Regions from separate parts of the Streptomyces sp. BB1-1-1 genome, predicted to be linked through region 1. Evidence: riboswitches for the same ligand, from Rfam matches in the RefSeq annotation. Region 1 holds a riboswitch; each other region holds the start of a gene.
What was found. Region 1 has a riboswitch for cobalamin ahead of RI578_RS09025 (energy-coupling factor ABC transporter permease). Riboswitches for the same ligand answer to the same signal wherever they lie in the genome.
Positions count from the first base shown of each region.

Region 1 (7,548 bases):
GCGGTCGGCTCGTCGAGGATCAGCACCCGGGGGCGCATCGCGACGGCCCCGGCGATCGCGGTCCGCTTGCGCTGGCCGTAGGACAGCAGGTGGGTGGGCCGGTCGGCGAGTGCGGCGATGTCCAGCGCGGTGAGCGACTCCTCGACCCGGGAGCGGACCTCCGCGTCGGACAGGCCCAGGTTCAGCGGCCCGAAGGACACGTCCTGGGACACCGACGCCGCGAACAGCTGGTCGTCCGGGTCCTGCACCACCAGTTGCACCGTGGTCCGCAGCCGGGTCAGCCCCTTGCGGTCGTACGTCACCGGCTCCCCGTCGACCGTCAACGTCCCCGCGTGCGGCCTGAGTCCGCCGCTGAGCAGCCGCATCAGCGTGGTCTTGCCGCTGCCGTTGCGGCCCAGCAGCGCGAGCGCCCGCCCCTCGCGCACCGCGAAGTCCAGGCCGGTGAGCACGGCCGGGCCCTCCTCGTACGCGAAGGACACGCCCCGCAGGGCGACCAGGAACGACGCGGCCGCATCGCCCCTCTCGATCGTCTCGCTCACGACAGCGGCCTTTCCAGTACGAGGGTGAGGGCGGCCAGCACCGCCAGCAGCGCGACGCTCGCCGCCGTGAAGGGCACGGAGACGCGGGCCTCGGGCACCAGGACGCGCAGCGTGCCGTCGTAGCCGCGCCCGGCGAGCCCCGACTGCAGCCGCGCCGCCCGGTCGAAGGCCCGCACGAACGCCGTGGCGCCGAGCCCGCCGAGCGAACGCCAGGCGGCGGCCCGGGTGGTGTGGCCCAGCCGCGCGGCCTGCGCCTCCCGCACCCGGCGCACGGAGTCCAGCAGCAGGAAGCTCATCCGGTACGTCACCAGCGCCACGTCGACCACCGGCGCGGGCACCCCGGCCCGCACCAGGCGGGGCAGCAGGTCGGACATCGGCGTGGTGAACGCGAAGAGCAGCACCCCGAGGGAGGCCGCCGAGGTGCGCAGCAGCAGCTCACCGGCGCGCACCGGGCCGCCGTCCGCCGCCGTCAGGAACCCGCCCGGGCCGCCGACCTGCACCAGGAGCGGCAGCGCCCCGGTCACGCAGAAGCCCAACGGCACGCGGTACGCCCGCCACAGCCGGCGCCCGGGCACACCCGCCGGGCCGAGCAGCACGGCCAGCGCCGTCACCAGCACCAGCGCCGCGCCCGGCCAGGGCGGCAGCGAGATCGCGAGGACGGTCAGCCCCAGCCCGAGCACGGCCTTGTCCACGGGATGGCGGCGGCGCCAGCGACTGCTGTGCGCCGCCGCGTCGATCGGCAGCACTCAGTCCCCTTCGGGAGCGTCCCGCAGCGCCGCCGCCGTCCGCTCCTCGCCCTGCCGCCGGCCCCGGCGCAGCCCGAAGTAGTAGGCCAGCACACCCGCGCCGATCGCGGCCTGCACCGCGAACAGCGCCGACTCGATCTCCCCGGACGGCGGCTCGTACAGCGGCGAGAACCACGGCTCGTAGTCCGGCTCGATCTCCGTGATCGCCGTCTCCGCCTCGGCGTCGGCACCGGCGAACGGCTCCTCCTTGTGGTCGCCGAGACCCAGCACCAGCGGCAGCACCGCGAGCGCGGCCACGGCGAGCAGCAGCAGGGCGTTGATCTTCGCGTTGCGGCTCATCGGGCCACCGCCTGTTCCTTGGTCCCCGTCTTCGTCAACAGCACGCCCAGCCGGGTGAGTTCGCCCTTGCTGGACTGCACCAGCAGCCGCATCACGATGACCGTGAGCAGGCCCCCGCTGACCGCGAGCGGGATCTGCGTGACCGCGAAGATGGACCCGAACTTGCCGAGCGCGCCCAGGAACCCGCTGCTCGGGTCCGGGAACGCCAGCGCCAGCTGCACGCTGGTGACGCAGTAGGTCGACAGGTCGGCGACGAACGCCCCGAAGAACACCGCGACCATCAGCGGCACGTCGTAGCGGCGCAGCAGCCGGTAGACGGCGTAGCCGGCCCAGGGGCCCACGATCGCCATCGAGAAGACGTTGGCGCCGAGCGTGGTCAGCCCGCCGTGCGCCAGCAGCAGCGCCTGGAAGAGCAGGGTGATGGTGCCCAGCACCGCCATGATCGGCGGCCGGAAGAGAATGGCACCCAGACCGGTGCCGGTCGGGTGCGAGCAACTGCCCGTGACAGAGGGCAGTTTCAGGGCCGACAGAACGAACGTGAAGGCTCCGGAGGCACCGAGGAGCAAGGTGCTCTCCGGGTGCTCCCTGACCTCACGGGTGAGTGACCGTACTCCGTGGACGACGAACGGCGCGGACGCGACACCCCAGGCGATCGCGTGCGCCGGTGGCAGAAAGCCCTCGGCTATGTGCATGGCTCAGCAGACCCTCTCCAGCACCTCGTGGATGGACGACGCGCCTTGGCCGGTCTCCTGGCTTACGGGTACCACCGCCCGTGCTCCGCCTTCCCGGGTACGAGTACCCAGTGGCTGCCCGCGAGGGCCGGAGCCGGACTTCCCGATTCACAGTGGCGAGGGCCGCACCGGCATCACACCGGATTTCCCGTTCACCAAGGCGTGGCGACAGTAGTGCTCCCACCGGGGTGGTGACAAGCGGGCCTCCGGTCCGGCCGGCCCGGCGAACAGGCCTCGGTCCTGCGGAAACGGCCGTCCGCACCACGCCTTCGGCCGCCGTCAGTCGGGCCGGTCCCGCTCGGTCCGCCGGACCACCATGTCGCGCGCCCGGGTGGTCAGCGCGGTCGCGGCGGCGGTGAGGAACACGAAGCTGTAGGCGATCTGCAGGACGGTCACGATCCGCGCCGCCTGGCCCCGCGGGGTGATGTCCCCGTAGCCGACGGTGGCGAGCGTGACCACGGTGAAGTACAGGGCGTCGACGCGGGTGCGCAGACCGGTGAACTCGCCCGGCTGCTTGGCGAGGGCGTAGTACGCGGCCGAGAAGACGTGCACGGACAGGATGATCAGCAGGGGGATGACCACACCGGGCCGGGTCTCCGGGCGGTCGAGGAGCACGTGACGGATCTGACGGAGCAGCATCACGGCCACGAACGTCAGCACCAGGGCGAACAGCAGCCAGCTCAGTACGGGACGCCGCGGGCCCAGATGGTCGAGGGGGAGGACGAAGTAGGCCACGACCGTGGCCGCCGCGATGCCGGCCCGCACGAGCCAGGGCCGAACCGCGCGCCAGGCGGTACGCGGTCGGGTGCCGCCCGTCCCCGTGGTGGTGGCCCGGCGCTCGGTCACCGTGCCGTCTCCGGTGCCGCTTTCGGCGGTTCCGCTCCCGCTCCCGGCTCTGTCCGGCGGACCAGCTGGGTGACGACGAAGGCGACCACCGACGCGGTGACGATCAGCGGCATCTGGTCGTACGCGTCCCCGCCCACCAGCAGCACCGCCAGCACCGCGCTGGCCAGCGGCAGCCCGGTCACCGCGGCCGCCGCGGCGGAGATGCCGAGGGCGAGGGCCGGGGTCGCGCCGAAACCGGGCAGGCCGGAGCAGGCCATGGCGGTCGCCGTGCCCAGCAGTACGGCCGGGAAGATCGGGCCGCCGCGCAGACTGCCCAGCGCGATGCCCCAGGCCAGCCCCTTGCAGGCGACGAGCGCGACCAGCGCGCCCACGGACCAGGCGTGCGGGTCCGCGGCGAGCCGGGCCAGGGTCGCCTGTCCGGACAGCGCCGCCTCCGCCGGGGAACGGCCGGTGATCAGCGCGTACGCGGCGAGGCAGCCGCCGACCGCCGTGGCGCAGGCGACGGTGCGCAGGGCCGTGCGGTGCCGCGTCCAGGAGACGGTCCGGTGGCCCAGCTCGCGGCCCAGCGTGATCAGCACCGCGATCAGTGCCGCCGTCGGGACGCCCCACAGGAAGTCACCCACGTCCGGGTTGGCGCCAGGCGGCACGTCGTGCAGGGCCAGCGCGCCGATCTTCAGGCCGGTCCACTGACCGAACCCGGTGAAGACCAGGGCGCCCGTCGCGCTGGCCAGCAGACAGGGCAGCAGGAGCACGACCAGTTGGGCACCGGCGAGACCCGCGCCCTCGATGAGCAGCACCGCCGCCGCCACCGGGCCACCGAGGATGGTCGAGATCGCGGCGGTGGAGCCGGCGGTCGCGAGGATCGCGCTCGCCCTCGGGTCCCCCGCGGCCCCGGCCCGCCGTACCGCCAGCAGGGCGAGCCCGCTGCCGACGGCCATCAGCGGGGCCTCGGGGCCCAGCACCACGCCGAGCGGCAGCGTGGCGAGCGCCGCCAGGACGGCGCCGGGCAGCGCGCGGGGGCCGACGGGCGCGCCGCCCAGCCCGTTCACCGGCAGATGGCCGCCGGCGCCCGGCATCCGGGTCACGATCGGCGCCAGGATCAGCCCGGCGAGCACCAGCGCGGGCAGCGGCCACCACCAGGGCGGGGCGCCGTACCCGGCGGCCTCGGGCAGCGATGTCCACACCCAGTGCTGGAACTCGTGCTGGAGACCGACGAAGAAGAAGCAGGCCAGCGCGATGGGAACGCCCAGCAGTACGCACAGCAGCAACAGCCGCAGATAGCCGGGGCTGAGCAGGGTGCGCCGCAGTGACTGCTCGGCCCGGGCCGGCACCGCGTTCGCCGGCGCGGGCTGAGTCGTCACGGGCCCTCCTGGTCCGACGGTCCGTCGCGCGCGTTCGCATGTGCGCTTCAGTAAACGCGAGACGGGGGAGGGCCGCACGCGCACGCTTCCGCTCCGGGGACCGGGGAGCGCGGTGCGGTCGGAGCCGGTTCACCCGTGCGGCGGATCCGTATGGCCGCGGGGGCCGGGTGCCCGCAGGCTCGGAGTGACCTGTCGGCGCCCCGGGGTGCCGGTGGGGGCAGGCCCGTACGGGGGACAACAGAAAGGACTCCGCTCATGAGCCAGCACGCCGCACCTTCTCCCGGCAGGCCGACGCACGGCGCAGGGGCCCCGCGGCCGGCGGACCGCACCAGCGGCTGGGTGACCGGCGGCGTCGTCTTCGCGGGCGTACTGCTGCTGCTGAACGGCGCCCTCGCCGTCCTCCAGGGCATCGCGGCCATCGCCGAGGACGACGTCTACGCCCGCGTCGGCAGCTACGTCTACGAACTCAGCCTCACCGGCTGGGGCATCATCCACGTCATCCTGGGCGCGGTGGTGCTCGTCACCGGCTACGGCCTGCTCAAGGGCATGGCCTGGGCGCGCTTCGCGGGCATCTTCCTGGCCTCGCTGAGCCTGGTCGCCCAGTTCCTCTTCCTGCCGTACGCACCGGTCTGGGCCGTGATCATGATGGCGATCGACGTGTTCGTGATCTGGGCGCTGGCCGGCAGCCAGGAGCAGGCTGCCTGAATGCCCGCGGCCGGGCGCCCGGCCGCGAGCAGGTGCCGACTCAGCGGCGGTACAGGCCTCGCGCCAGTGCCGCCGCCGCGCCGACGGCGGCCAGCCCCGTGCCCGCCAGGGCCAGGGCCTTGGCCCGCCGCCCCGGGGCCACCGGCCGGGCGCCCGGCGCCGTGCCGTACGCGCTGCCGGGGACGTCCGTGTCGCCCGCGGCGGCGGGGAGCGCCGAGGCCAGCAGCTCCGCCAGGTGCACGCCCTCGTGGCCGCCGCTGTCGAACTCGTGGATCTGCGTCCGGCAGCTGAAGCCGTCGGCGAGTACGACGGTCGCCTCGTCCTCCTCCCGCAGCCGCGGCAGCAGCACCCGCTCCGCGCACGCCTCGCTGACGTCCAGGTGGCCGCGCTCGAAGCCGAAGTTGCCGGCCAGTCCGCAGCAGCCGGAGTCCAGCCGCTCGGCGTCCACCCCGGCCCGGCGCAGCAGTTCCCGGTCGGCCTCCCAGCCCATGATCGCGTGCTGGTGGCAGTGCACCTGCGCCAGCGCCTTCGCGGACCGGTCGGGCACCCGCGGCGGCTCGTAGCCGGGGGAGTGCTCGGTGAGCAGCTCCGACAGCGTCACCGTCTGCTCGCCCAGGCGGCGCACGTCCTGGTCGCCGGGGAACATCTCCGTCGCGTCCGCCCGGAACACGGCCGTGCAGCTCGGCTCCAGCGCCACCACCAGACCGCCCGCCCGCACGTGCTCCGCCAGTCCGCGCACGGTCCGGGTGAGCACCTTCTCCGCCGTCCCGAGCTGTCCGGTGGAGATCCAGGTCAGCCCGCAGCACAGCGGCTCGGACGGCAGTTCCACCCGCCAGCCGGCGTGCTCGAGCACCCGTACCGCCGCCCGTCCGATGTGCGGATGGAAATGGTTGGTGAAGGTGTCCGGCCACAGCAGCACGGTCCCGCGCCGCCCGTCGCCGTACGGCTCGTGGCGGGCGAACCACTGCTCGAAGGTCTGCTCCGCGAACAGCGGCACCTCACGGTCCGCCACCCCCGCCACCAGCACGGCGGCCTTCGACAGCAGCGGAGCGTGGGTGAGCGCGTTGACCACCGGCGCGAGCCGGGTGCGGCCCACGGCCTGGGCGAGCGCGGGCAGCCAGCCCATCGACCAGTCGGAGCGCGGCCTGCGCCACGGCCGCCCCTCGTAGTGGTGGGACAGGAACTCCGCCTTGTACGTGGCCATGTCCACGTCCGCCGGACAGTCCTTCTTGCATCCCTTGCAGGCCAGGCAGAGATCGAGGGCGTCCTTGACCGCCTCCGAGCGCCAGCCGTCCTGGATCGCCCCGTCCCCGTGCCCGTCGAGCATCTCGAACAGCAGCCTGGCCCGGCCCCGGGTGGAGTGCTCCTCCTCCCGCGTCACCTGGTACGACGGACACATCACCGTGCCGTCACTGGTGTGCTGCCGGCACTTTCCGACGCCCACGCACCGATTGGCCGCCTGGGAGAACGACCCGCCGTCGTGCGGGAACCGGAAGCGCAGGTCGCGGGGCTCGTACGGGGACCAGTCACCGCCCAGCCGCAGGTTCTCGTCCAGCCCGTACGGCGCGACGACCTTCCCCGGGTTCATCCGGTCCAGCGGATCGAAGACGGCCTTCAGCCGCCCGAACGCCTCGACCAGCTCGTCCCCGAACATCCGCGGCAGCAGCTCGCCCCGGCTCTGCCCGTCTCCGTGCTCCCCGGACAGCGACCCGCCGAACTCCACGACGAGGTCGGCCGCCCGCTCCATGAACCGCCGGTACGTCGCCACCCCGTCCGCGGTGTACAGGTCGAACGGGATCCGGGTGTGCACGCAGCCCTGCCCGAAGTGCCCGTACAGGCTGGGCCCGGTGTCGCTCAGATAGCCGAACTCCTCGAACAGCGCGCGCAGCCGCCGCAGGTAGTCGCCCAGCTTCTCCGGGGCGACCGCCGAGTCCTCCCAGCCCTCGAAGGTGTCGGGCTTGCCCGGGATGTGCGCGGTGGCGCCGAGACCGGCCTCACGCACCTGCCACAGCGCCTGCTCGTTCGCCGGGTCGTCGAGGAACGAGCAGTCCGCGTCGTGCTCGGAGCGGTGCACCGCCTCCAGCATCCGGTGCGCCCGCGCGCCCGCCTCCTCGACGGTGTCGCCGCCGAACTGCACCATCAGGTAGGCGTTGCCGTCGGGCAGCTCGGCGAGCGCCTTGTCGTTGAGGCGCTTGATCCGCTGGTCCCGGACCAGCCGGGCGTCCACGCCCTCCAGCGCGATCGGTTCGTGCGGCAGGATGTCGGGCACGGCGTCGGCGGC
Region 1 covers NZ_CP134203.1:1,960,690-1,968,237, reverse strand. Annotated here, with positions in the region: gene RI578_RS09040 (ATP-binding cassette domain-containing protein) at 1-539, opposite strand, end outside; gene cbiQ (cobalt ECF transporter T component CbiQ) at 536-1,285, opposite strand; gene RI578_RS09030 (energy-coupling factor ABC transporter substrate-binding protein) at 1,286-1,624, opposite strand; gene RI578_RS09025 (energy-coupling factor ABC transporter permease) at 1,621-2,316, opposite strand; cobalamin riboswitch at 2,346-2,530, opposite strand; gene RI578_RS09020 (potassium channel family protein) at 2,635-3,120, opposite strand; gene RI578_RS09015 (chloride channel protein) at 3,198-4,562, opposite strand; gene RI578_RS09010 (hypothetical protein) at 4,818-5,267, shown strand; gene RI578_RS09005 (FAD-binding and (Fe-S)-binding domain-containing protein) at 5,308-7,548, opposite strand, start outside.

Region 2 (7,548 bases), 4.6 Mb from region 1:
GATCAGCTACCGGCGCCCGGCTGCCCGATCGGCGACCGACGGCCGACGGCCGACGGCTGACGGTCCGGTCGTTGGGGCGGCCTACGCCCTCCCGGACGCCCCCGACGCCGCGCCCCCGCCCACCCGAGGTCCCCCCGCCACCGACCACCGGCCCCCGCCCCCTGGCCACACGCGTCGACGACCGGCCGTCCCGTCGGCGCCCCGCGAGCCCGAAGCCCCGGGCCCAGCGGCCCGGCCCCCGCTCCCGTCACCGGACGTCCGCGAGCCCGAAGCCCCGGGCCCGGCGCCCAGCACCCCGCGCCCACCGCCGGACGTCACGCGGCCCCGCCCGGCAGCCAGCCGTTCGTCAGTCCCGCTCCCCGTACCCCCGTTGCCCGTACCCCCGGAGCCGTTCCGTCGCCTCCGTCAGTTGGTCGTCCGTCAGCAGTGACGGTGTGCGGCCCGGTACCGAGGAGGCGGTCAGCCAGAGGTGGCACATCCACTCCAGTTGGGCCGTGCGGTCGTAGGCCTGGTCGAGGGAGGTGCCGTAGGTGATCGTGCCGTGGTTCCGCAGGAGGCAGCCGGTGCGGTCGGTGAGGGCGTCGAGCATGTGGCGGGCGAGTTCTTCGGTGCCGTAGGCCGCGTAGGGGGCGACCCGGACGGGGCCGCCTAGGGCGGCGGTCATGTAGTGGACCGGCGGGAGTTCGGGGACCAGGAGCGAGACCGCCGTCGCGTGCACGGCGTGGGTGTGGACGACGGCCCGGGCGTCGGTGGCGCGGTACACGGCGAGGTGCATGGGCAGTTCGCTGGTGGGGACGAGCCTGCCGAGCACCTGCCGGCCGTCGAGGTCGACGCCGGTCGCGTCGGCCGGGGCCAGACGGTCGTACGGCACACCCGAAGGGGTGACCAGCACCGTGTCGCCCACGCGCACCGAGACGTTGCCGGAGGTGCCCACGACCAGGCCGTCCGCCACCGTTCGACAGGCTGTCGCGACGAGGGCCTCCCAGGCTTCCGCCCTGGCCCGTTCCTCGTCCGCGCCCACCCCTCCGACCCGCGAATACGTCACAGTCACCGTCTCCTTCGGGCACTTCCGCGCCCCTCACGAACCTCCGCCGACCGGCCTCGCGGCGATCCTGCCAGGCACGTATCCGGAGAGCATCGGGCCGGGCACGGAGAGGGAGGCGGCGGCGCCGGTTCCGGTCACCGTGACGCCCTGTCCAGTTCATCTTCCGTTCACTCTGGTTACCTACGTTCGTCCAGCCAATGACCTCGAACGATTGCCTGGGTAAATGGAAAGCTTCTCGCTGATCCTCGCGATTGTGGTGGTAACCGCACTCGCGTTCGATTTCACGAACGGTTTCCACGACACCGCGAACGCGATGGCAACGACCATTTCGACCGGTGCGCTCAAGCCCAAGGTGGCGGTGGCCATGTCCGCCGTCCTCAACCTTGTAGGCGCCTTCCTCTCGGTGGAGGTCGCCAACACGATCTCCAAGGGTCTCGTCGACGAGACCGGCATCCGTCCCGAGGTCATCTTCGCCGCTCTGGTGGGCGCGATCCTCTGGAACCTGCTGACCTGGCTGGTCGGGCTCCCGTCCAGCTCCTCGCACGCCCTCATGGGCGGTCTGATCGGTGCCGCGGTCGCCTCGGCGGGCGTCGGCGCGGTCAACGGCGACGCGCTCGTCACCAAGGTGCTGATCCCGGCGATCGCCGCCCCGCTCGTCGCGGGCCTCGCGGCGCTGCTCGGCGCGCGGCTGACGTACAAGCTCGGCCGCAAGGCCGACGGCAGGGCCGCCGCCAAGGGCTACCGCGCCGGGCAGATCGCCTCCGCCGGGCTGGTCTCGCTGGCCCACGGCACCAACGACGCCCAGAAGACGATGGGCATCATCACCCTCGCCCTGGTCGCCGGCGGCTCGCTCGCCCCCGACTCCGACCCGCCCATGTGGGTCATCCTCTCCGCGGGCATCGCCATCGCGCTCGGCACCTACCTCGGCGGCTGGCGCATCATCCGCACCATGGGCAAGGGCCTGACCGACCTCCAGCCGCAGCAGGGCTTCGCCGCCCAGACCAGCGCCGCGACGGTCATCCTGGCCTCCTCCCACCTCGGCTTCTCCCTCTCCACCACGCACTCGGTCTCCGGCGCGGTGATGGGCGCGGGCCTCGGCCGCAAGGGCGGCGTGGTGCGCTGGTCCACGGCCACCCGGATGTTCGTCGCCTGGGGCCTGACCCTGCCGGCCGCGGCCCTGGTCGCCGCGATCGCCGAGTGGGTCTGCGGCCTGGGTGACTGGGGCACCGCGCTCGTCGCGGTCTTCCTGGTCGCCTCCAGCGCCGCCATCTGGAAGCTCTCCCGGCGCGAGATCGTCGACCACACCAACGTCGTCGACGAGCCCGAGGAGGCCGGTGTGGTGACCACGGCGATGGCCGCCGTCTCCCCGCCCCCGGCGGGCGTGACCGAGGACCTGGCCGCGGCCGGTGCCCCGGGCTCCGCGTCCGACTCCAAGGCCCCCTCGGCCACCACCTCCGTCTGAGCCCGCGCCCCGGGTACGAAGGAAAGCGAACTCCATGAGCATCGACTGGGCAGCTCTCGGCTCCGTCTTCGGGGTCAGCCTCGTGGCCACCGTGGCCCTGGTGGGCCTGTTCACCCTCGGCATCGTCGGCCTCTCCCGCCAGGAGCGGGCGGCCGCACAGGGCGGCTCCGCGGCCCTCGCGGTCACCGGCGCGTACGCCTGCTTCGCGGCCTGCGCGGCCGCAGTGGCGTACGGCATCTACCTGATCGTCGCCTGAGCGACCACGCGCGGGCACCGCGCGCATCCCCTTGTGAGGCGGGGCGCGGGACGGACACCGACCGTCCCGCGCCCCGCCTCTTCTCGTGCCGGCGCACACCGCCCGTGTGTGGGGCTTCGCACACTCCCCCGCCGCAGGTCAACGCCAGGTTGACGGGTGTTCGCGGGCCGTGGTGGACTGCCGGAGCCAATACGGCGGCAGGAGAGGAAGCCCGGTGCGAATCCGGCGCGGTCCCGCCACTGTGACCGGGGTACAGCCCCCGGGAGCCAGGAACTCTCACCGCCGGTCTCTTCTAACCAGGGCGCGGACACCCTGAGTGAGGACATATCGCCATGCGCGGCTGCGGTTCCAGGCACAGCGGTCCCGGGTACACCGGTTCCGGGTACACCAGCGACACGCTCTCCCGCCCCACGGCCGGTTGAGCCGTGCGCGCCGAACGCGTCTTCGCGTACGGCGCCGCCGCCGGCCTTCTCGGTGACCTCCTCCTCGGCGACCCGCGCCGCGGACATCCGGTCGCCGCGTTCGGCCGTGCCGCCGGTGCCGTGGAACGGGTGCTGTGGCGGGACCACCGGGGCTGGGGCGCGCTGCACACCGCCGTGTGCGCCGGAGGCGCCGCCGCCCTCGGAACGGCCGCCACACGCGCCGTACGCCGCTCCCCCGCCGCCTCCGTCGCCCTGACCGGCGCCGCCACCTGGGCCGTCGTCGGCGGCACCTCGCTCGCCCGTGAGGCCCGCGCGATCGGCCGTGCCCTGGAGGCCGGCGACGTCGAGGCGGCCCGGACGCGGCTGCCGCACCTGTGCGGGCGGGACCCGCAGGCGCTGGACGCCGACGGGATCGCCCGGGCCGTCGTGGAGTCCGTCGCCGAGAACACCTCGGACGCGGTCGTGGGCGCCCTGGTGTGGGGCGCGGTCGGCGGAGTGCCCGGACTGCTCGGCTTCCGGGCCGTGAACACCCTGGACGCCATGGTCGGCCACAAGTCCCCCAGGTACCGGCGGTACGGCTGGGCCTCGGCCCGCCTCGACGACCTCGCGGGCTGGCCGGGCGCCCGGCTGACCGCCGTACTGACCACCGTGGCCGGCGGCGATCCGCGCGGCGCCGTACGGGCCTGGCGCGCCGACGCCGCACAGCACCCGAGCCCCAACGCGGGCCCCGTGGAGGCGTCGTTCGCGGGCGCCCTGGGCGTGCGGCTCGGCGGAACGCTCTCCTACGGCGGGCGGGTGGAGCACCGGCCCGTCCTCAACGGGGCGGCGGGACGCGCCGTCCGGGCCGGCTCCGGCGACATCGACCGGGCCGTCCGGCTCTCCCGGCGCGTGGGCTGGCTGGCGCTCGGCGTGTGCGCGGGCGCGCGGCTGATCGCGCGCGGGGCCGTCGGGAAGGGGCGTACGTCGTGAGCGGTCGCCTCCTCAAGAAGGGACGTACGTCATGAACGGTGGCCTCCTCGTCGCCGGCACCACCTCCGACGCCGGCAAGAGCGTCGTCACCGCCGGGATCTGCCGCTGGCTGGTGCGGCAGGGCGTCAAGGTCGCGCCCTTCAAGGCGCAGAACATGTCGCTCAACTCCTTCGTCACCCGCGAGGGCGCAGAGATCGGGCGGGCGCAGGCCATGCAGGCCCAGGCGTGCCGCGTGGAGCCGACCGCGCTGATGAACCCGGTGCTGCTCAAGCCGGGCGGCGAGCGCAGCAGCCAGGTCGTGCTGCTCGGCAAGCCGGTCGGCGAGATGAGCGCCCGCGGCTACCACGGCGGGCGGCAGCGGCAGTTGCTCGGCACGGTGCTCGACTGTCTGGCCGAGCTGCGGGGCACGTATGACGCGGTGATCTGTGAGGGGGCGGGCAGTCCGGCCGAGATCAACCTGCGCCGGACGGACATCGTGAACATGGGGATCGCCCGGGGTGCCGGGCTGCCCGTGCTCGTGGTGGGCGACATCGACCGGGGCGGGGTCTTCGCCTCGTGCTTCGGGACGGTGGCGCTGCTCGCGCCCGAGGACCAGGCACTGGTCGCCGGGTTCCTCGTCAACAAGTTCCGGGGTGACGTGTCGCTGCTGGAACCGGGTCTCGAGATGCTGCACGGGCTCACCGGACGGCACACGTACGGCGTCCTGCCGTTCCGACACGGGCTCGGCATCGACGAGGAGGATGGACTGCGCGTCTCCCTGCGCGGGACGGTGCGCGAGTCGGTCGTCGCGCCGCCGGTCGGCGAGGACGTGCTGCGGGTCGCTGTCTGCGCGATCCCGCTGATGTCCAACTTCACGGACGTGGACGCGCTCGCCGCCGAGCCGGGTGTCGTGGTGCGGTTCGTGGACCGGCCGGAGGAGCTGGCCGACGCGGACCTCGTGATCGTGCCGGGGACGCGCGGGACGGTCCGGGCGCTTCAGTGGCTGCGGGAGCGGGGGCTCGCGGACGCCATCGCGCGCAGGGTGGCCGAACAGCGGCCCGTGCTGGGCATCTGCGGCGGCTTCCAGCTGCTCGGCGAGCACATCGAGGACGAGGTCGAGTCCCGGGCCGGGCACGTGGACGGGCTCGGAGTGCTGCCCGTGCGGGTGCGGTTCGCCCGCGAGAAGACCCTCACCCGGCCGGTGGGCGAGGCCCTCGGCGAGCACGTCGAGGGGTACGAGATCCACCACGGGGTCGCCGAAGTCACCGGCGGCGCACCCTTCTTGGACGGCTGCCGGGTCGGCCAGACCTGGGGCACGCACTGGCACGGCTCGCTGGAGTCGGACGGCTTCCGGCGGGCCTTCCTGCGCGAGGTGGCCGCCGCCGCGGGCCGCCGCTTCGTGCCGGCCCCCGACACCTCGTTCGCCGCGCTGCGCGAGGAGCAGCTCGACCGGCTCGGCGACCTGATCGAACACCACGCGGACACGGACGCGCTGTGGCGGCTCATCGAGTCCGGCGCGCCGCAAGGACTGCCCTTCATTCCACCGGGAGCGCCCGCATGAGCACAGTGTTGTTGTTGTCGACCGCCGACACGGACCTCCTGGCGGCCCGCGCGTCGGAGGCCGCCTACCGGATCGGCAACCCGACCCGGGTCGACGTGACGGAGGAGCTGCCGGGGCTCGTCGACGGCGCGGACGTCGCCGTCGTACGCCTGCTGGGCGGCAAGCGCGCCTGGGAGGACGGGCTCGCCGCGCTGAAGGCCGCCGGCATCCCGACGGTCCTGCTGGGCGGCGAGAGCGTGCCGGACGCGGAACTGATGGCCGAGTCGTCGGTGCCGGCCGGGGTGGTGGCGGAGGCGCTGCGCTACCTCGTCGAGGGCGGGCCCGCCAACCTCACCCAGCTCGCCCGGTTCCTCTCCGACACCGTGCTGCTGACCGGCGAGGGCTTCGACGAGCCGGAGAAGATGCCGGAGTTCGGCGTCCACGGCTCACGGGCCATCGCGCAGGGCCGCCCGACGGTCGGCGTGCTCTTCTACCGCGCCCACCAGCTGAGCGGCAACACCGCCTTCGTCGACACGCTGTGCGACGCGATCGAGGCGCACGGCGCCAACGCCCTGCCCGTCTACTGCGGTTCGCTGCGCGGCGCGGACCCCGGGCTGTACGAGCTGCTGGGCCGGGCCGACGCCCTGGTCGCCACCGTCCTCGCGGCCGGCGGCACGCACGCCTCGCAGGCCTCGGCCGGCGGCGACGAGGAGGCCTGGGACATCGGGGCGCTGGCCGACCTGAACGTCCCGGTGCTGCAAGGGCTCTGCCTCACCTCCTCCCGCGCCGCCTGGGAGGCGTCCGACGCCGCCCTCTCCCCCATGGACGCGGCGATGCAGGTCGCGATCCCGGAGTTCGACGGGCGCCTGGTCACGGTGCCGTTCTCCTTCAAGGAGCAGGGGCCGGACGACGTACCGGTGTACGTCGCCGATCCCGAGCGGGCCGGGCGGGTCGCCGGGATCGCCGTGCGGCACGCGGCGCTGAAGCACAAGGCGAACGCCGACAAGAAGCTGGCGCTGGTCTTCACCGCGTACCCGACCAAGCACTCCCGCGTCGGCAACGCGGTGGGGCTGGACACCCCGGCCTCCGCGGTGCGGGTCCTGGACGCGCTGCGGGACGCCGGGTACTCCCTCACCGACTACCCGTCCGGCGGCGACGAGCTGATCCACCGGCTGATCGCCGCCGGCGGCCACGACGTCGAGTGGCTGACGGAGGACCAGCTGGCGGCGGCGCCCGCGCGGGTGCCGCTGGCCGACTACCGGGCGTGGTTCGAGAAGCTGGACCCGGAGCTGCGGGAGGGCATGCGCCAGGCGTGGGGCGAGCCGCCGGGTTCGCTGTACGTCGACGGGGACGACATCGTGCTCGCGTCGCTGCAGTTCGGGAACGTCGTGGTCATGATCCAGCCGCCGCGCGGCTTCGGCGAGAACCCGATCGCGATCTACCACGACCCGGACATGCCGCCGTCGCACCACTACATGGCGGCCTACCGCTGGCTGGACAACAGCTTCGGCGCCGACGCGATCGTGCACATGGGCAAGCACGGCACGATGGAGTGGCTGCCGGGCAAGGGCCTCGGGCTGAGCGCGGGCTGCGCGCCGGACGCGGTGCTGGGCGACCTGCCGCTGATCTACCCGTTCATCGTCAACGACCCCGGCGAGGGCACGCAGGCCAAGCGGCGCGGGCACGCGACGGTGGTCGACCACCTCGTACCGCCGATGGCGCGCGCCGACACGTACGGCGACCTGGCCAAGCTGGAGCAGCTGCTCGACGAGTACGCGCTCGTCTCCGACCTGGACCCGGTCAAGGCGCCGGCGGTCCGCGCGCAGATCTGGACGCTGGTCAAGGCGGCGGAGCTGCACCACGACCTGCACGTGG
Region 2 covers NZ_CP134203.1:6,603,235-6,610,782, reverse strand. Annotated here, with positions in the region: gene RI578_RS30225 (class II aldolase/adducin family protein) at 347-1,045, opposite strand; gene RI578_RS30220 (anion permease) at 1,269-2,507, shown strand; gene RI578_RS30215 (hypothetical protein) at 2,542-2,763, shown strand; cobalamin riboswitch at 2,919-3,060, shown strand; gene RI578_RS30210 (cobalamin biosynthesis protein) at 3,189-4,154, shown strand; gene RI578_RS30205 (cobyric acid synthase) at 4,186-5,694, shown strand; gene cobN (cobaltochelatase subunit CobN) at 5,691-7,548, shown strand, end outside.
Region 2: it holds a riboswitch for cobalamin, as region 1 does, so the genes downstream of both, RI578_RS30210 (cobalamin biosynthesis protein) here and RI578_RS09025 (energy-coupling factor ABC transporter permease) in region 1, are expected to answer to the same signal.

Region 3 (7,548 bases), 950 kb from region 1:
CCCCGCCGCCTCGGCCCCGCGGTACGCCGCGTCGAACTCCTCGCCCCACAGGTCGACCAGCTCGGGCACGTCGGCGGGCGAGAACAGCGACCACTGTCCGTCGGCGTCCACCCGGCGCATGAACTCGTCCGGCACCCAGTGGGCGAGGTTCAGGTTGTGCGTGCGGCGGGCGTCCTCACCGGTGTTGTCCCGCAGCTCCAGGAACTCCTCGACGTCCGCGTGCCAGGTCTCGAGGTAGACCGCCGCCGCGCCCTTGCGCCGGCCGCCCTGGTTCACGGCGGCGACCGAGGCGTCCAGCGTCTTCAGGAAGGGGACGATGCCGTTGGAGTGCCCGTTGGTGCCGCGGATCAGCGAACCCCGGGCGCGGACGCGGGAGTAGGCGATGCCGATGCCGCCGGCGTGCTTGGAGAGGTTGGCGACCTGGTGGAAACGGTCGTAGATGGAGTCCAGCTCGTCCTTGGGGGAGTCCAGGAGGTAGCAGGACGACATCTGGGCGTGCCGGGTGCCGGAGTTGAACAGGGTGGGGGAGGAGGGCAGGTAGTCGAGGCGGCTCATCAGCCCGTACAGCGCGGCCACCTCGTCGACCGCACGCGTGGTGTCGCCCTCGGCGAGTCCGGCGGCCACCCGCAGCATGAAGTGCTGGGGCGTCTCGACGACCTTGCGGGTGATCGGGTGCCGGAGCAGGTAGCGGCTGTACACGGTGCGCAGGCCGAAGTAGCCGAAGCGGTCGTCGGCGACCGGGTCGATCAGCGCGTCCAGGCGGTCCGCGTGCAGCCGTACGAACTCGGCGGTGCGGTCGGCGATCAGGCCCTCGCGGTGACCGGTGGTGACCGACCCGGTGAACGAGGTGACGCCCTGGGAAGCGGCCTCGGCGCGGATGCCGATGGTCAGCAGCCGGGCGGCCAGCCTGGAGTAGACCGGGTCCTCCGAGATGAGCCCGGCCGCCGCCTCCGTGGCGAGCTCCCGCAGCTCGGACTCGTCCGCACGGGCGGACCGGCCGCGCAGTGCGGCGGCGGCGACCCGGCCCGGGTCGGCGCCGGGGAGGTCGGCGGTCAGCTCGGTCAGGATCCGCAGCAACGCGGCACCGGGCCCGTCGGGCTCCTCGGTCACCGGGGTCGCTGAAGTCGTCGCCGGGGTCGCTGAAACCGGGTCGGCTGGCGCGATGGTCACGTGGGGGCACTCCCTCGCTCGGCACGGGGCCTGGGGGAGGGCATGGGCAGCTCACGAGCGCACGCGGCGTCGCGTCCACCGGCCCACTCCACGAGGCCCGGACGTCAGGCACCCGGACCGGGACGGTACGGGCGCACTGTCGGCAGGTCCTCGGACTGGACATGCGTGTGCACACGTGCGGAGACGCGCGGATACACACAAGTACACCGTTGCGGGACAGTTCCGGATTCGCACCGGATTCCCCTGCGGCGACAGCGAGCACGAGCATACATCTTGTGCCGGGTTCGGCGAGCACCCCCAGATGTTGTGTCGCGGAGGAGCCGTCGAGAGGTGGCGCTGGTGTCAGAGCGTCAGTTCATAGGTGAGGAGCGTGATGTCGTCGAGCTCCGGCAGCGGGTTCCAGTCGCGGTCGGGCGTGCGGGTGAAGCCCATCCGTTCGTAGAGGCGGTGGGCGGTGCGCATGGTGCGCTGGGTGGACAGCACCACGCGCGCGCAGCCCTCGACGGCCCGGGACCGGTCGACGCAGGACCGTACGAGGGCCTCGCCCACCCCGCGTCCGCGTGCCTCGCGGGCGACGGCGAGCATCCGTATCTCGGCCTCGCCGGGCCGGGCGATGTCGGCCATGGGGCCGCCGGACGGCACGAAGGTCACGCCGCCGAGCACCCGGCCGTCCGCCGCGGCGACCAGCACCTCGGCGGCCGCCGCACGCTTGGCGACGTTCCTCAGCTCGCCGAGGTACGCGTCGCTCTCCCCGAAGTCGAGGAGGCCGTCGCGCAGATAGGCCTGCGCGGTGATCTCACCGAGGGTGCCGTACTCGTCCGTCGCCGCCTGCCGGATCACGAAGTCCATGGCGCCGAGTGTGCCGTACGGGTACGACAACGGGCCGCCGGATTTCTCCGACGGCCCGCCGCGTAGCAGGGATGGCGATCAGTGCGAGGTGCCCGCCGTGGCCGGCGGCAGCTCCACCTCGACGCCGGGGTCGCCCGCGTCCGCCGTGTAGTCGCCGGGCTTCGTCTCGTCGACGCCGTCGGGGGCCTTCAGCGCCCGCATGACGAAGGTCAGGACCACGGTGACCAGGACGTTCAGCACGAAGGCGGTGAGGCCGATGTAGCCGATCTCGCCGATGCCCGGGATCTCCTCGGACGAGCCGCCGAAGTGCTTCTGCGTCGGCGAGGCGACACCGTAGGCGGCGACCGTGCCGTAGACCATGCCGACCGCCCAGCCGCCGAGCAGCGCCCAGCGGTGGAACCAGCGGGTGAACAGGCCGCCGACCAGGGCCGGGAAGGTCTGCAGGATCCAGATGCCGCCGAGCAGCTGGAAGTTGATCGCGACCGTCTTGTCCATGCCCAGGACGAAGACCAGCGCGCCCACCTTCACCAGCAGGGACGTCAGCTTGGAGACCTTCGTCTCCTGGGCCGGGGTGGCGTCCGGCTTGATGAAGTCCTTGTAGATGTTGCGGGTGAAGAGGTTCGCGGCCGCGATCGACATGATCGCCGCCGGGACCAGGGCCCCGATGCCGATCGCCGCGAAGGCCACGCCGGCGAACCAGTCCGGGAACATGTTCTCGAACAACTGCGGGATCGCCAGCTGCCCGTTCTCCACCTTCACCCCCGCCGCGATCGCCATGAAGCCTAGCAGCGCGAGCAGGCCGAGCATCAGCGAGTACAGCGGCAGGATCGTGGTGTTGCGCCGGATCACCTCACGGCTGCGCGAGGACAGCGTCGCGGTGATCGAGTGCGGGTACATGAAGAGCGCGAGCGCCGAGCCGAGCGCCAGGGTGGCGTACGTCCACTGGCCGCCGTGGTCCGGCACCAGCCCGCCCTTGCCCGACTCGTCGAACTTGTCGCCCGCCGCGGCGAAGATGTCGTCGAACCCGCCGAGCTTGATCGGGATGTAGATGATCGCCACCGCGATCACGATGTAGATCAGCGTGTCCTTGACGAACGCGATCAGCGCGGGCGCGCGCAGCCCCGACGAGTAGGTGTACGCCGCCAGCACACCGAAGGCGATCAGCAGCGGCAGGTCCTTGATGAACCAGTTGGTGTCCTCACCGCCGCCGACGCCCATCACGTCGAGGACGGCCTGGATGCCGACCAGCTGGAGCGCGATGTACGGCATCGTCGCCAGGATGCCGGTGACGGCGACCGCCAGCGACAGCCCCTTCGAGCCGAAGCGGCCGCGCACGAAGTCCGAGGTCGTCACGTACCCGTGCTTGTGGGAGACCGACCACAGCCGCGGCAGGAAGGTGAAGATCAGCGGGTAGACCAGGATCGTGTAAGGCACCGCGAAGAAGCCGGCCGCGCCCGCCGCGTAGATCGCCGCCGGTACGGCCACGAAGGTGTACGCGGTGTACAGGTCGCCGCCCAGCAGGAACCAGGTGACCCAGGTGCCGAACGAGCGGCCGCCGAGGCCCCACTCGTCGAGGCTCTGGTCGTTCGCGGCCCGGCGCCAGCGGGCGGCCAGGAAGCCCATCGCGGTGACGAGGACGAAGAAGAAGATGAAGACGGCGAGTGCGACGCCGTTCACGCCGTCGTTCACTTGGCCCCGCCTTCCCGGCGGGCGCGCTGGTCACGCTGCCACAGCTTGTAGGCGATCACCGTGAGCACCGTGGAGACGATCACCCACGCCATCTGGTACCAGTAGAAGAACGGGATGCCGATGAAGGCCGGGTCCGTCTTCGCGTACGAGCCGACCCACAGCATGGCGACGAACGGTGCGACAAGGCAGAGGCCGATGACGACGCGCACCGGCGTCACCGTCGGCCCTCTGCTCACTTCTGGGGCTTGTGACATGCGGTGGCTCCGTCCCCTCGCTGATCACCTCGTGCAGTGCGCACGAAATGTAGGTGACGGTGTCGATACAGCGGAAGACCTCGTCCGTATATCGGTCCTGAACTGCAACTTCGCGGTCACGCGTGCGGGGGTTTGCCTGAAACGCCCCGCGGCCGGCGTCAGTCCTGGGGCCGCTTCAGCCGGGCCACGAACTTGTAGCGGTCGCCCCGGTACACCGAGCGCACCCACTCCACCGGCTGGCCCGTGCGGTCCTGCGAGTGCCGGGAGAGCATCAGCATGGGCAGGCCGACGTCGGTGCCGAGCAGGCCGGCCTCGCGCGGGGTGGCCAGGGAGGTCTCGATGGTCTCCTCGGCCTCGGCGAGATGGACGTCGTACACCTCGGCGAGCGCGGTGTAGAGGGACGTGTACTTCACCAGGGAGCGGCGCAGCGCCGGGAAGCGCTTGGCGCTGAGGTGGGTGGTCTCGATGGCCATCGGTTCGCCGTTGGCCATGCGCAGCCGCTCGATGCGCAGCACCCGCCCGCCGGCCGTGATGTCCAGCAGCCCGGCGAGCCGGTCGTCGGCGGTGATGTAGCCGATGTCCAGCAGTTGTGAGGTGGGTTCGAGGCCCTGCGCCCGCATGTCCTCGGTGTACGAGGTGAGTTGCAGCGCCTGCGACACCTTGGGCTTGGCGACGAAGGTGCCCTTGCCCTGGATGCGCTCCAGGCGGCCCTCGACGACCAGTTCCTGAAGGGCCTGGCGGACGGTGGTGCGCGAGGTGTCGAACTCCGCGGCCAGCGTGCGCTCCGGCGGGACCGGCGTACCCGGCGCCTGTGTCCGGGTCATGTCGAGCAGATGCTTCTTCAGACGGTAGTACTTGGGCACGCGCGCGGTACGGACGGTCGCCCCACCCTCGTTCTCCGCACTGCTGACGTCGGTGCTCATGCTCTGCCTTCCCGGCTCCGGGTGCCGAAGCGACCGCTATCCCTGTCGGCCACGGCTCACATCGTGGCACGGCTCCGTGCCGGGTTGGCCCCGCACGCTCCGTGATCCCTTCTGTATACCTCCGGGGCCCTCGTTGGTCTAGTCCACAGCGCCGACCGGCGTCGCTGGTACGCGCGTTCGGAACGGTACCGGCACGTCATTCGGCGGGCGGTGGTACACCCGGTGCCGGTCCGTCCGATCTGTCGCTTGCGCAATGAAAGGTCCCTGCATATCTCGGTCGCATCACGGACGCGAGGAGCCCGGTTGAACACCCTTGACAGCCCTATTGGTCTGGGCCAAGCTCCCCGTACTGGTCTACACCATTGGTCCAGGTCCCGGCCCCATGGGCGGTCCGCGTCGACGAGCAACCGCGGGGAGGCAGGGGGGTTGTGTGGCATCCCTGAGGAGGGTTGGCGTGAAGCGCAAGCTGATAGCCGCGATCGGTATCGCGGGCATGATGGTCTCGGTCGCGGCGTGCGGGGGCGACAGCGGCGACGACGGCAAGAAGGCCGGGGCGGACGGTTACGCCGGCGAGACGCTCACCGTGTGGGTGATGGACGGTTCCTCGCCCGACGACTGGCAGGCGGACCTCGCCAAGGAGTTCGAGGCGAAGACCAAGGCCAAGGTCAAGTTCGAGATCCAGACGTGGAACGGTATTCAGCAGAAGCTGACCACCGCGCTCTCCGAGGAGAACCCCCCCGACGTCTTCGAGGTCGGCAACACCCAGACCCCGGCGTACGCCAAGACCGGCGGCCTCGCGGACCTCACCGACCTCAAGGCCGAGATCGGCACGGACTGGACCGAGTCCATCAACGAGTCCTCCGTCTTCGAGGGCAAGCAGTACGCGGCGCCGTGGTTCGTGGTCAACCGCGTGGTCGTCTACAACAAGAAGGTGTGGGCGGACGCGGGCATCAAGGAAACGCCCAAGACCCGCGACGAGTTCTACGACGCCCTCAAGACGATCGGTGAGAAGACCGACGCCGAGCCGATCTACCTGCCGGGCCAGAACTGGTACCACTTCGTCGGTCTGGCGATCGGCGAGGGCGCCGAGCTGGTCAAGAAGGACGGCGACAAGTACGTCTCCAACCTCGACGACCCGAAGATCGCCGCCGCGACGGAGACCTACAAGAAGTTCCAGTCCCTCTCCAAGGCACCCCAGGACAAGGACGAGGCCACCCCGCAGCAGGGTGACGTCTTCGCCAAGGGCAATGTCGGCTCCTTCATCGGCATGGGCTGGGAAGCCGCCACCGCGATCAAGGCCAACCCGAAGATCGAGAAGGACATCGGCTACTTCACCATCCCGGGTGAGACCGCCGACAAGCCCGAGGGCGTCTTCCTCGGCGGCTCCAACCTCGCCGTCGCCGCGGGCAGCAAGAAGCAGGAACTCGCCAAGGAGTTCCTGAAGATCGCGCTGTCCGACAAGTTCGAGGGCCAGCTGGCCAAGGCCAACGGCGTCACTCCGAACAAGGAGTCGCTGGTCGGCAACCTGGAGGGCAACCCCGCCGCCGAGGCCGGTTCGCCGGCCGTCGCCTCCGGTGGCACCACGCCGCTGATCCCGGAGTGGGCCGCGGTCGAGAACGCGCCCAACCCGATCAAGACCTACCTGACCGCCGTGCTGAAGGGGAAGTCCCCGGCCGAGGCGGCCAAGCAGGTCGAGGAAGAGTTCAACAAGCGCCTGTCGCAGCAGCAGTAGCACCGGGTGAGCCGGGGCGGGGTGGCCGGACGACGGCTCCCGCCCCGGCGACCGTACGCGAGTCGACGTACGCAGGCCCTCTCGTAGGCCGAGAAGAGAGATCGCGAGCATGACCGTGCAGACCGAACGGCCGCCCTCCGGCCCGGCGGACGTCCGCAAGGCGGACGACGAGGGCAGCGGCGGGCCGAAGCAGAGAGCCGCGTCGCGCGTCGGCGCGCTCGCCCCGTACCTGTTGCTGCTGCCCGCCTGCGCGGCCACCGTGCTGCTGCTCGGCTGGCCGCTGCTGAAGGACCTCCTGCTGTCCTTCCAGAACCTCAACATGACGCAGCTGATCCAGCACGTCACCGAGTGGAACGGCGTCGACAACTACAAGGAGACCCTCACCAGCGAGCACTTCTGGCGGGTCACCCTCCGCTCGATCCTGTTCGCGGCGGTCAACGTCGCCCTGATCATGATCCTGGGCACCCTGGTCGGCCTGCTGCTCGCCCGTCTCGGCAAGCGGATGAGGTTCACCCTGCTGCTCGGTCTGGTGCTGGCCTGGGCCATGCCGATCGTGGCCGCCACCACCGTCTACAAGTGGCTGTTCGCCCAGCGCTTCGGCGTCGTCAACTGGGTCCTGGACAAGCTCGGCTGGCACTCCATGGCCGACTACAGCTGGACCAGCAGCCAGATGTCGACCTTCTTCGTCGTCACCCTGCTGATCGTCTGGCAGTCCATACCGTTCGTCGCGATCAACCTCTACGCCGCGACCACCACCATCCCGAAGGAGCTCTACGAGGCCGCCTCCCTCGACGGAGCCGGCGCCTGGCGGAGCTTCACCGCGGTCACCATGCCGTTCCTGCGGCCGTTCCTCTACGCGACGACCTTCCTGGAGATCATCTGGGTCTTCAAGGCGTTCGTGCAGGTCTACACCTTCAACCAGGGCGGACCC
Region 3 covers NZ_CP134203.1:2,910,189-2,917,736, reverse strand. Annotated here, with positions in the region: gene RI578_RS13375 (ribonucleoside-diphosphate reductase subunit alpha) at 1-1,170, opposite strand, end outside; cobalamin riboswitch at 1,294-1,455, opposite strand; gene RI578_RS13370 (GNAT family N-acetyltransferase) at 1,513-2,019, opposite strand; gene mctP (monocarboxylate uptake permease MctP) at 2,098-3,708, opposite strand; gene RI578_RS13360 (DUF3311 domain-containing protein) at 3,705-3,962, opposite strand; gene RI578_RS13355 (GntR family transcriptional regulator) at 4,121-4,885, opposite strand; gene RI578_RS13350 (extracellular solute-binding protein) at 5,340-6,617, shown strand; gene RI578_RS13345 (sugar ABC transporter permease) at 6,727-7,548, shown strand, end outside.
Region 3: it holds a riboswitch for cobalamin, as region 1 does, so the genes downstream of both, RI578_RS13375 (ribonucleoside-diphosphate reductase subunit alpha) here and RI578_RS09025 (energy-coupling factor ABC transporter permease) in region 1, are expected to answer to the same signal.

Region 4 (7,548 bases), 370 kb from region 1:
TGATCAGCAGAATGAGCCCAAGAATGATCATTTTAAAATCCCATCGTCGATTCCGACTCAGGCGCGTGTGCGTATACGCCTCACAGGGCCTCAGTTCGCCCCTTGGTTGGTAGGTCCCGACCAGCTACGAATGCCAGGACCTCGGTGCGATAGCCCTTGTGCCCGGCGACACGGCGTTCACGCACCCCCTCGAAACTTCGTTCAATGGCCTTTGAACACACAGCCGTACCGGGCCCCCGCTGAGCGGGAGGCCCGGTGCGGTCGGGCCGCTTGGTCGGGCGGGCCGAAACGGTCGAGCATCAGGGCGGCGCTGCCGAGGTCGGAGAGGATATCGGCGTTGAGGTTGGAGGCGACGACGACCGACCAGTCCTCGGGGTGCAGGACGAACTTGGCGGACATGGCGTCGACCAGGACGCTCTCGGTCCGACGTCGGGGTAGTCGGCTGCGACGCGCTTGAAGACGTCGTCCCACAGCACCATGCCGTACTGCTGGGCGTTGCTCTTGGTGACGGAGGAGACCTTGCGGCGGGTGCGGGTGCGCGCGAGGTCGAAGGCGAAGCGGATGACGCGTTCGCAGCCGACCTCGGTGAACAGGGCGGACTGGACGGCTAATCGATGGCCCGTACAGGCGGAACCTATGAGACACCGCGTCATTCCGAAGCGATGCGAAACTCGAATTCGGGGCGGTCCCACGGCACGGCGGGCGGGTTGGCGAGCGCGGTTCCGGTCCGCGTCGCGCCTACGCGGTGGTAGAAGTCCTCGGCGGGAGGATGCGACACGACCTTGACACGGTCGAGCCCGGCGGCACGGGCCTCGGACCGCATGTGCGCGACGAGCAGCCGTCCGATACCCCGTCCTTGCGCTTCGTCGGCGACGAACAGCAGGTCGAGCTCCGGTGGGGCGAGGACGAGCGAGTAGAACCCGAGAACCGGGCCTCCAGGCTCGTCGGCGCCGACGGCCACGAAGACGCGGTGGGCCTCGATGTAGTCGGGCCCGACCCGGTAGCCCGCGACCGCGGCTGCGTACTTACCGGCGTAGGCGCCCGAGCCACGCACGAGCCGCGTGAGGCGTTTGGCATCCCGCGCGACGGCCCTCCGAATCTTGATCGGCCGGCTGATCGGGGACGTGCGTGAACTCATCGGGAGAGTATTTCGCACAGGGGCGTGCCGTTGGTCCGCACGCTTGGTGGACGCGGGGTCAGCGGGTCGCGCGGCGCCCGGGCGGAGTGAAGGCGTAGAGGTCCAGGATGTCCGGCCGGGGCGCCACGCCGGGGCCACCGGCGCGGACCCACGCGGCGATGTCCTCGGTGGCGTCCGGATCGTTGACCAGTCCGAGCCAGACCGGCCGGGCACCGGCGGCGCGGCCTTCCGCGGAGGGTTGTACGACGATGACGTTGGCCTGGTCGCAGACGTCGAGGCAGTCGGAAACACGCACCGGTGCCGCGGCGCGCAGGCGTTCGGTCTGGGCCGTGTGGTCGACGCCGGTCACTTTGGGGCTGCCGCAGCAGCAGTCGCGGCACACGACGATGCGGCACGGCACCGGGCCGGTGGCCGTTGCGGCCCTCGCGTCGTCTGTCGTTCGTCCGGTCGGCATTGCGGGCATGCGGTGCCGTCCCTCTCTCCGGGGAGATCCGCCCCGGTGGTTCGTCGAGGAGGCGACCGCGTGAGTCTCTGGCTCTCAGGTCGATGCTCGTACCCGGCGTTCCCGCCCGTTGCCGGGCAGGGCCTGTCGGGAACTCGCTCGCCGATCACAGTGGCGGGACCGCACCGGATTTCCACCGGCTTCCTCGTCCGCCGTCGCCTTGTCGCCGGCCATCATCCCATGTCGCGAACCGCCTCGCCCGCCCCGTTCAAGCCGTCAATCGGTCTCCTGGGAGTGGGGGGCCGTCGCGGGCGGATGGGACGGACGGTCCCGTCCGCCGTCACGGCCGGACACCACGACGACCACGAGCCCGACGACGACAGCCCCGGCGGCGGCCCGTCCTGCCACCCGTAGCCACCAGCCCGACCGGGCCGTACCCCCACCCGGCCGGCCCAGCCTCTCGGCCCGCCGGGCCGGTCTCAGCAGGCGGGCCAACAGCAGCAAGGCCACGGGGACTTGCAGCAGCCACAGGACGGTGCGCGGCCACTCCCCGTACCAGACGTTGGTTCCGTACAGCAGTGTGTGCCACACGCTCAGCACGTAGACGACGATCACGAAACGGTGCAGCCGTCGCCAGGTGTTCGCCCCGATGCGGTGCCGGACGTAGAACAGCAGCCCCAGCGGAATCGCCAGGTACAGGGCACCTTGGCCGAGCGGGATGGCGATGCGACCGGTGCCGGAGTCGTACCAGCCGGGTACGAAGCTGTCGGCGAAGCCCACCCACAACCGCTCGGCCCAGCCCACCTTCGTCTCGTAGCGCACGAGTTCCGCCGCGAACATCAGCGCGTGCGCGGTCATGAGCGCCATCGTCGTCAGGCTCGTGGTGCGGTGCCAGCGCTCCAGTACCCGCCGGGAGACCGGCAGCCGGGTGGGCCGTGGTCCCGACAGCAGCAGGCCGAGCATGACCGTTCCCCAGGCCCACAGCAGCCCCGACCATCCGAACGCCTGGCTGAGCAGGTACATCCAGTAGGTGCCGGCGTCGTCCATGAACGGCATGACCGCGACGGTGTCCGAAGCACCCGACTCCATGCGGGCGTACAGGAACGCGAACACGAGCGCCGTGACCACCACCGCCGCGGTGGCGTCGGGCAGGGCGGACCGCAGGTCGCCGCGGAGAGCGACGCGATCGGCGGGAGGCCGTTGCCGTCCGGGCGGGGCTGTTGTCCCGTCCTCGTCCGGACTCGCGTCTGACAGCATCAGGGCCTCCCGGGCACGGGCCACCGCAGCGACGGTGCGCATGTGTCGTGGGTCAACAAGTCTTGCTGAAGAGACAACGACCCACGGAGGCGTTATCCGGCCAGAGCCGCCGTGAGCCCGATATCTGAACCACCCTCGTCCGGACGGTGCTCAGCGGCCGAGGTCGAGCCCGATTCCCGGCAGCAGGTCGTCCAGCAGGCCTCCGGTGCCGCGCGGTTGCGGGAGTCCTGGGATCCAGCCCGAGTCGATGATCATCGCCCCGACCGTCACCCTCTTCGGCTCGGCCCGGTCGATGTCCCAGTTCGCCCCCGGGCTGGGCAACCGATCACCCTCGAAGCCCCAGTTGCACTCGTGGTCCGGTATGGCGTACAGCAGGTGACAGGCCAGTTGTTTGAGCATCGACTCGTTCTGGTCCGTGGTGGTACCCGGGGGCAGTGGAATGCGTTCCAGGAGCTCGTCCCAGACCTCGTTGACCGAGCCGACGCGTCCGTAGGCGTCCGTGGTCGGCACGAGGGACGCGACAGCGGTGTCCAGGCCGGGGTGCGAACTTGTCGCGGTGGACGCTGGAGTGGGCGAAGAACTCCGAGTCGGTGTCGTGGGAGTACGACCCCATCCAGTCGTCCAGATAGGCGTCCCCGGTGTACTTCAGGCCCCCGTTCGCGTCCACCAGGAACGACCTGACCCGAGGATCGAAGCGCTTGCCGCCCCGAGGTCACCACCCAGCGCGCCGACGGGCGAGAGGTCTTCACCGGACGCGCCCACTCGGAGCAAGCGCCTTCCACTCAGGTGGCGGCCCGGGGTTCGTTCACCGCCGCCATGTGCCTGCCGACTCGCGCGGCGGTCTCCCGTAGCCAGATGTGGGCCGCGTCGTGCGTGTGCACGGGGTGCCACCACATCGCCTCCTGCAGCGGCACCGCCTCGTACGGCGGCTCCACGGCCCGCACGGCGGCGAGCGGCTCCATCAGCCGGGCGAGGCGGGCCTGGATCAGGGCGATGCGCCCGGTACCGGCCACCAGGAGGGGCAGCAGCTGGAAGCTGTCGACGGAGACCTCGACCCGGGGTTCGATGCCCAGCATGCCGAGTTGGCGCACGGCGGGGGCGTCGTAGGTGCGCTGGTAGGTGACCCAGGGCAGCCGGGCGAGGTCGTGCAGGGTGAGGTGCTCCTCGACGCTGGGGTGGTCGTCGGCGACGAGGAAGACCCAGCGGTCCCGGTAGAGGTCGGTGGCGGGGAAGTCGCTGATGACGCCGTGCGGCATCAGCAGGCCGTCGGTCGTGCTGAGCAGCGTGTCCGTGGCGTCCACCACCGTGGGCGGGGTCTGCGCGAAACGCAGCCGGATGCCGGGGGCCTCCTCGTGCACGACACGGGCGAGTTCGGTACCGAAGACGGCCACGGCGTAGTCGGACGCCACGAGCTTGAACTCGCGGCTCTCCTTGGCGGGGTCGAAGTCGGCCTGGCTGGCGAAGAGGCGTTCGAGCACGTCATAGGCGGTGGAGGTGCGGTCCAGAAGGACTTGTCCGAGGGCGGTGAGCTCGTAGTGGCCGCCGACACGGGCGAGCAGATCGTCGTCGAAGTGGCGGCGCAGCCGGGCCAGCGCAGCGCTCATCGCGGGCTGGCTGAGGCCGATGCGCTGCCCGGCGCGGGTGACGTTCCGCTCCTCCAGCAGGGCGCGCAGGGCGACGACGAGATTGAGGTCCAGGCGGCTCAGTTGCACGGCTCTTCCCTTGGCTGAACGGTGCTGACCAGGTGGAATCACTGGCATGGATGGTAGTCATCCACAGAATCGATTTCCCTGATCGGTGGCGGCGGGTCCAGATTAGTCCCCATCGCAATCAGGAGGACACGTACGTGAATCCCGCACCCTCGTCCGCACTGTTCGCGGGCCCCTTCGCCCTCGGCACGCTGTCGGCCCCGGGCGGGCCGGCCTTCCCCGCCCTCGTCACCGCCGACGCCCAGGTGCTCGATCTGCGCGTCGCCTTCGACGACGAACGGCTGACCACCCGGACACTGCTGGAGAGCTGGGAGACGGCACTGCCGCGGCTGCGGGCGCTGCCCGACGACGCCGGTCGGCCTCGTATGCCGCTCGCGGACTTCCGGGTGCACGCGCCGGTCGCACCGCGCCAGGTGTTCCAGTCCGGCGCCAACTACCGGCAGCACGTCATCGACCTGCACGTCGCACACCGTGCGCCGGGCGACGACCGTCCCGAGGAGGACCGGCGCGCGGAGGCGGCGGAGATCATGGACCGGAGGGCGGCGGAGGACCTGCCGTACGTGTTCATCGGTCTGCCGAGCGCCCTCACCGGTCCCTACGACGACGTCGTGCTGCCCGCGTGGGCCGAGAAGCCCGACTGGGAACTGGAACTGGCCGCGGTGATCGGCCGGCCGGCCCACCGGGTGTCCGTCGAGGAGGCACTGGACCACGTCGCCGGGTACACGATCGCCAACGACCTGACCGACCGCGCCACCGTCTTCCGCCGGGACATGCCGCAGATCGGTACCGACTGGCTGCGCAGCAAGAACGCCCCGGGCTTCACGCCGCTCGGACCCTGGATCGTGCCCGCCGCCTCGGTCGGGGACACGGGCGACCTGCGTCTGACGCTGCAGCTCAACGGCGAGACCATGCAGGACGAGTCCACCGCGGACATGATCTTCGACGTGGCGCGGATGGTCTCCTACGCCTCGCAGACCGCCCGGCTCCTCCCCGGCGACCTGGTCCTCACCGGCTCCCCCGCCGGCAACGGCATGCACTGGGGCCGCCTGCTGCGCGACGGCGACGTCATGGACGCCGCCATCACCGGACTCGGCGCCCAGCGCACCCGTTGCGTGGCGGAGGAGGCCCGATGACGCTGGACCGCACCGACCCCGAGGGGTCGATCGCCCGGACCGCGAAGGCGTGCTCGAACTGGGGCCGCTGGGGCGAGGACGACGTCCTCGGCACCCTCAACTTCCTCGACGAGGCCAAGCGCCGCGAAGGTGCCTCGCTGGTCCGGCGGGGTGTCAGCTTCTCCCTCTCCCAGCGCTTCGACATCGACGGCCCGCAGAAGGGCTGGCGGCGGCGCACCAACCCGGTGCACACCATGCTCGACACCGGCACCGACGCGGCCCTCGGCAACCAGGGGCTGCCGCACGGCATCGGTGGCGCCGACGACGTGATCGCGATGCCGTTGCAGTGCTCCACCCAGTGGGACGGGCTCGGCCACATCTTCGACCACGGCAGGGCGTGGAACGGACGCCTCGCGGAGAAGGTCGTCACCTCCGACGGCGACCTGGTCACCGGCATCGAGCACATGGCCCCGCACGTCGCCGGACGCGGAGTGCTCCTGGACGTCGGCCGGGTCGTCGGCGAGGGCGGTGAGCTGCCCGACGGCTTCGCGATCACCGAGGAGCACCTGACCAGGGCCGCCCGGGCCCAGGGCGTGCGCGTGGGCCGCGGTGACCTCGTGCTCGTGCGCACCGGGCAGCTCGCCCGGGTCCGCCGCGCCGGCTGGGGCGAGTACGCCGGAGGGCCCGCGCCCGGTCTCTCGTTCACCACGGCCGGCTGGCTGCACGGCAGCGAGATCGCCGCGATCGCCACCGACACCTGGGGCTTCGAGGTCCGTCCGAACGAGTTCGAGCACGCCTTCCAGCCGCTGCACCAGGTCGCCATCCCGCACATCGGCCTGCTGATCGGCGAGATGTGGGACCTGGACGCCCTCGCCGAGGACTGCGCCGACGACGGGGTGTACGAGTTCTGGCTCACCGCGGCGCCGCTGCCCATCACCGGCGCGGTCGGCTCGCCCGTCAACCCGATCGCCGTCAAGTAACCAGCGGAACGAGGGAGTTCCCCATGAGCACAGCCCGTACGGTCCTGGTGATCGGCGGAGGTGCGGCCGGCAACGCCGTGACGATCCTGCTGCGCCGGGCCGGCCTCACGGTGGACCTGGTCGAGGCCAAGGACGACTGGAACGCCACCGCCGGCTCCGGCATCACCCTCCAGGGCAACGCCCTGCGCGTCCTGCGCGAACTCGGCGTCTGGGAACAGGTGAAGGCGTCCGGCTTCGGCTTCGGTTCCGTCGCCATCACCGCCCCCGACGGCACCGTCCTGCACACGCAGGAGGACCTGCGCACCGGCGGCGACGACCTGCCCGCGACCGTCGGCATGCAGCGCCCGCGGCTCCAGCGGATCCTCATCGAGGCGGTGCGCGACAGCGGCGCGACGGTCCGCCTGGGCACCACCGCCGAGATCCTCGGCCAGGGCCCCGACGGTGTCCGCGTCCGGCTCTCCGACGGCTCCGAGCACCGCTACGACCTGGTGGTGGCCGCCGACGGCCTCGGCTCCGCCACCCGCGCCGCGATCGGCATCACGGACAAGCCCGAACCGACCGGCATGGCCATCTGGCGCATCGCCGCCCCGCGTCCGGCGGGCGTCGTCCGTACCGACCTCGCCTACGGCGGCCCGGCCTACATCGCCGGCTACTGCCCGACCAGCGAGGACACGATCTACGCGTACGTCGTCGAGGCCAACCGGGACCGCGCGTCGATCCCGCCGGAGTCGTACGCCGACGAGATGCGCCGGCTGGCCTCCTCGTACGGCGGCCACTGGCCGGAGATCACCGAGCACATCACCGACCCGGCGAAGGTCAACTACACCTGGTTCGACCGGCTGCTGGTCGAGGGCTCCTGGCACCGCGGCCGGGTCGTCCTCGTCGGCGACGCCGCCCACTGCTGCCCGCC
Region 4 covers NZ_CP134203.1:1,588,788-1,596,335, forward strand. Annotated here, with positions in the region: gene RI578_RS07355 (hypothetical protein) at 1-31, opposite strand, end outside; gene RI578_RS07360 (hypothetical protein) at 202-399, opposite strand; partial or broken gene RI578_RS07365 (tartrate dehydrogenase) at 486-653, opposite strand; gene RI578_RS07370 (GNAT family N-acetyltransferase) at 650-1,138, opposite strand; gene RI578_RS07375 ((2Fe-2S) ferredoxin domain-containing protein) at 1,197-1,592, opposite strand; cobalamin riboswitch at 1,664-1,789, opposite strand; gene RI578_RS07380 (ferric reductase-like transmembrane domain-containing protein) at 1,857-2,837, opposite strand; gene RI578_RS07385 (hypothetical protein) at 2,988-3,347, opposite strand; gene RI578_RS07390 (LysR family transcriptional regulator) at 3,620-4,549, opposite strand; gene RI578_RS07395 (fumarylacetoacetate hydrolase family protein) at 4,684-5,679, shown strand; gene RI578_RS07400 (cyclase family protein) at 5,676-6,638, shown strand; gene RI578_RS07405 (FAD-dependent oxidoreductase) at 6,662-7,548, shown strand, end outside.
Region 4: it holds a riboswitch for cobalamin, as region 1 does, so the genes downstream of both, RI578_RS07375 ((2Fe-2S) ferredoxin domain-containing protein) here and RI578_RS09025 (energy-coupling factor ABC transporter permease) in region 1, are expected to answer to the same signal.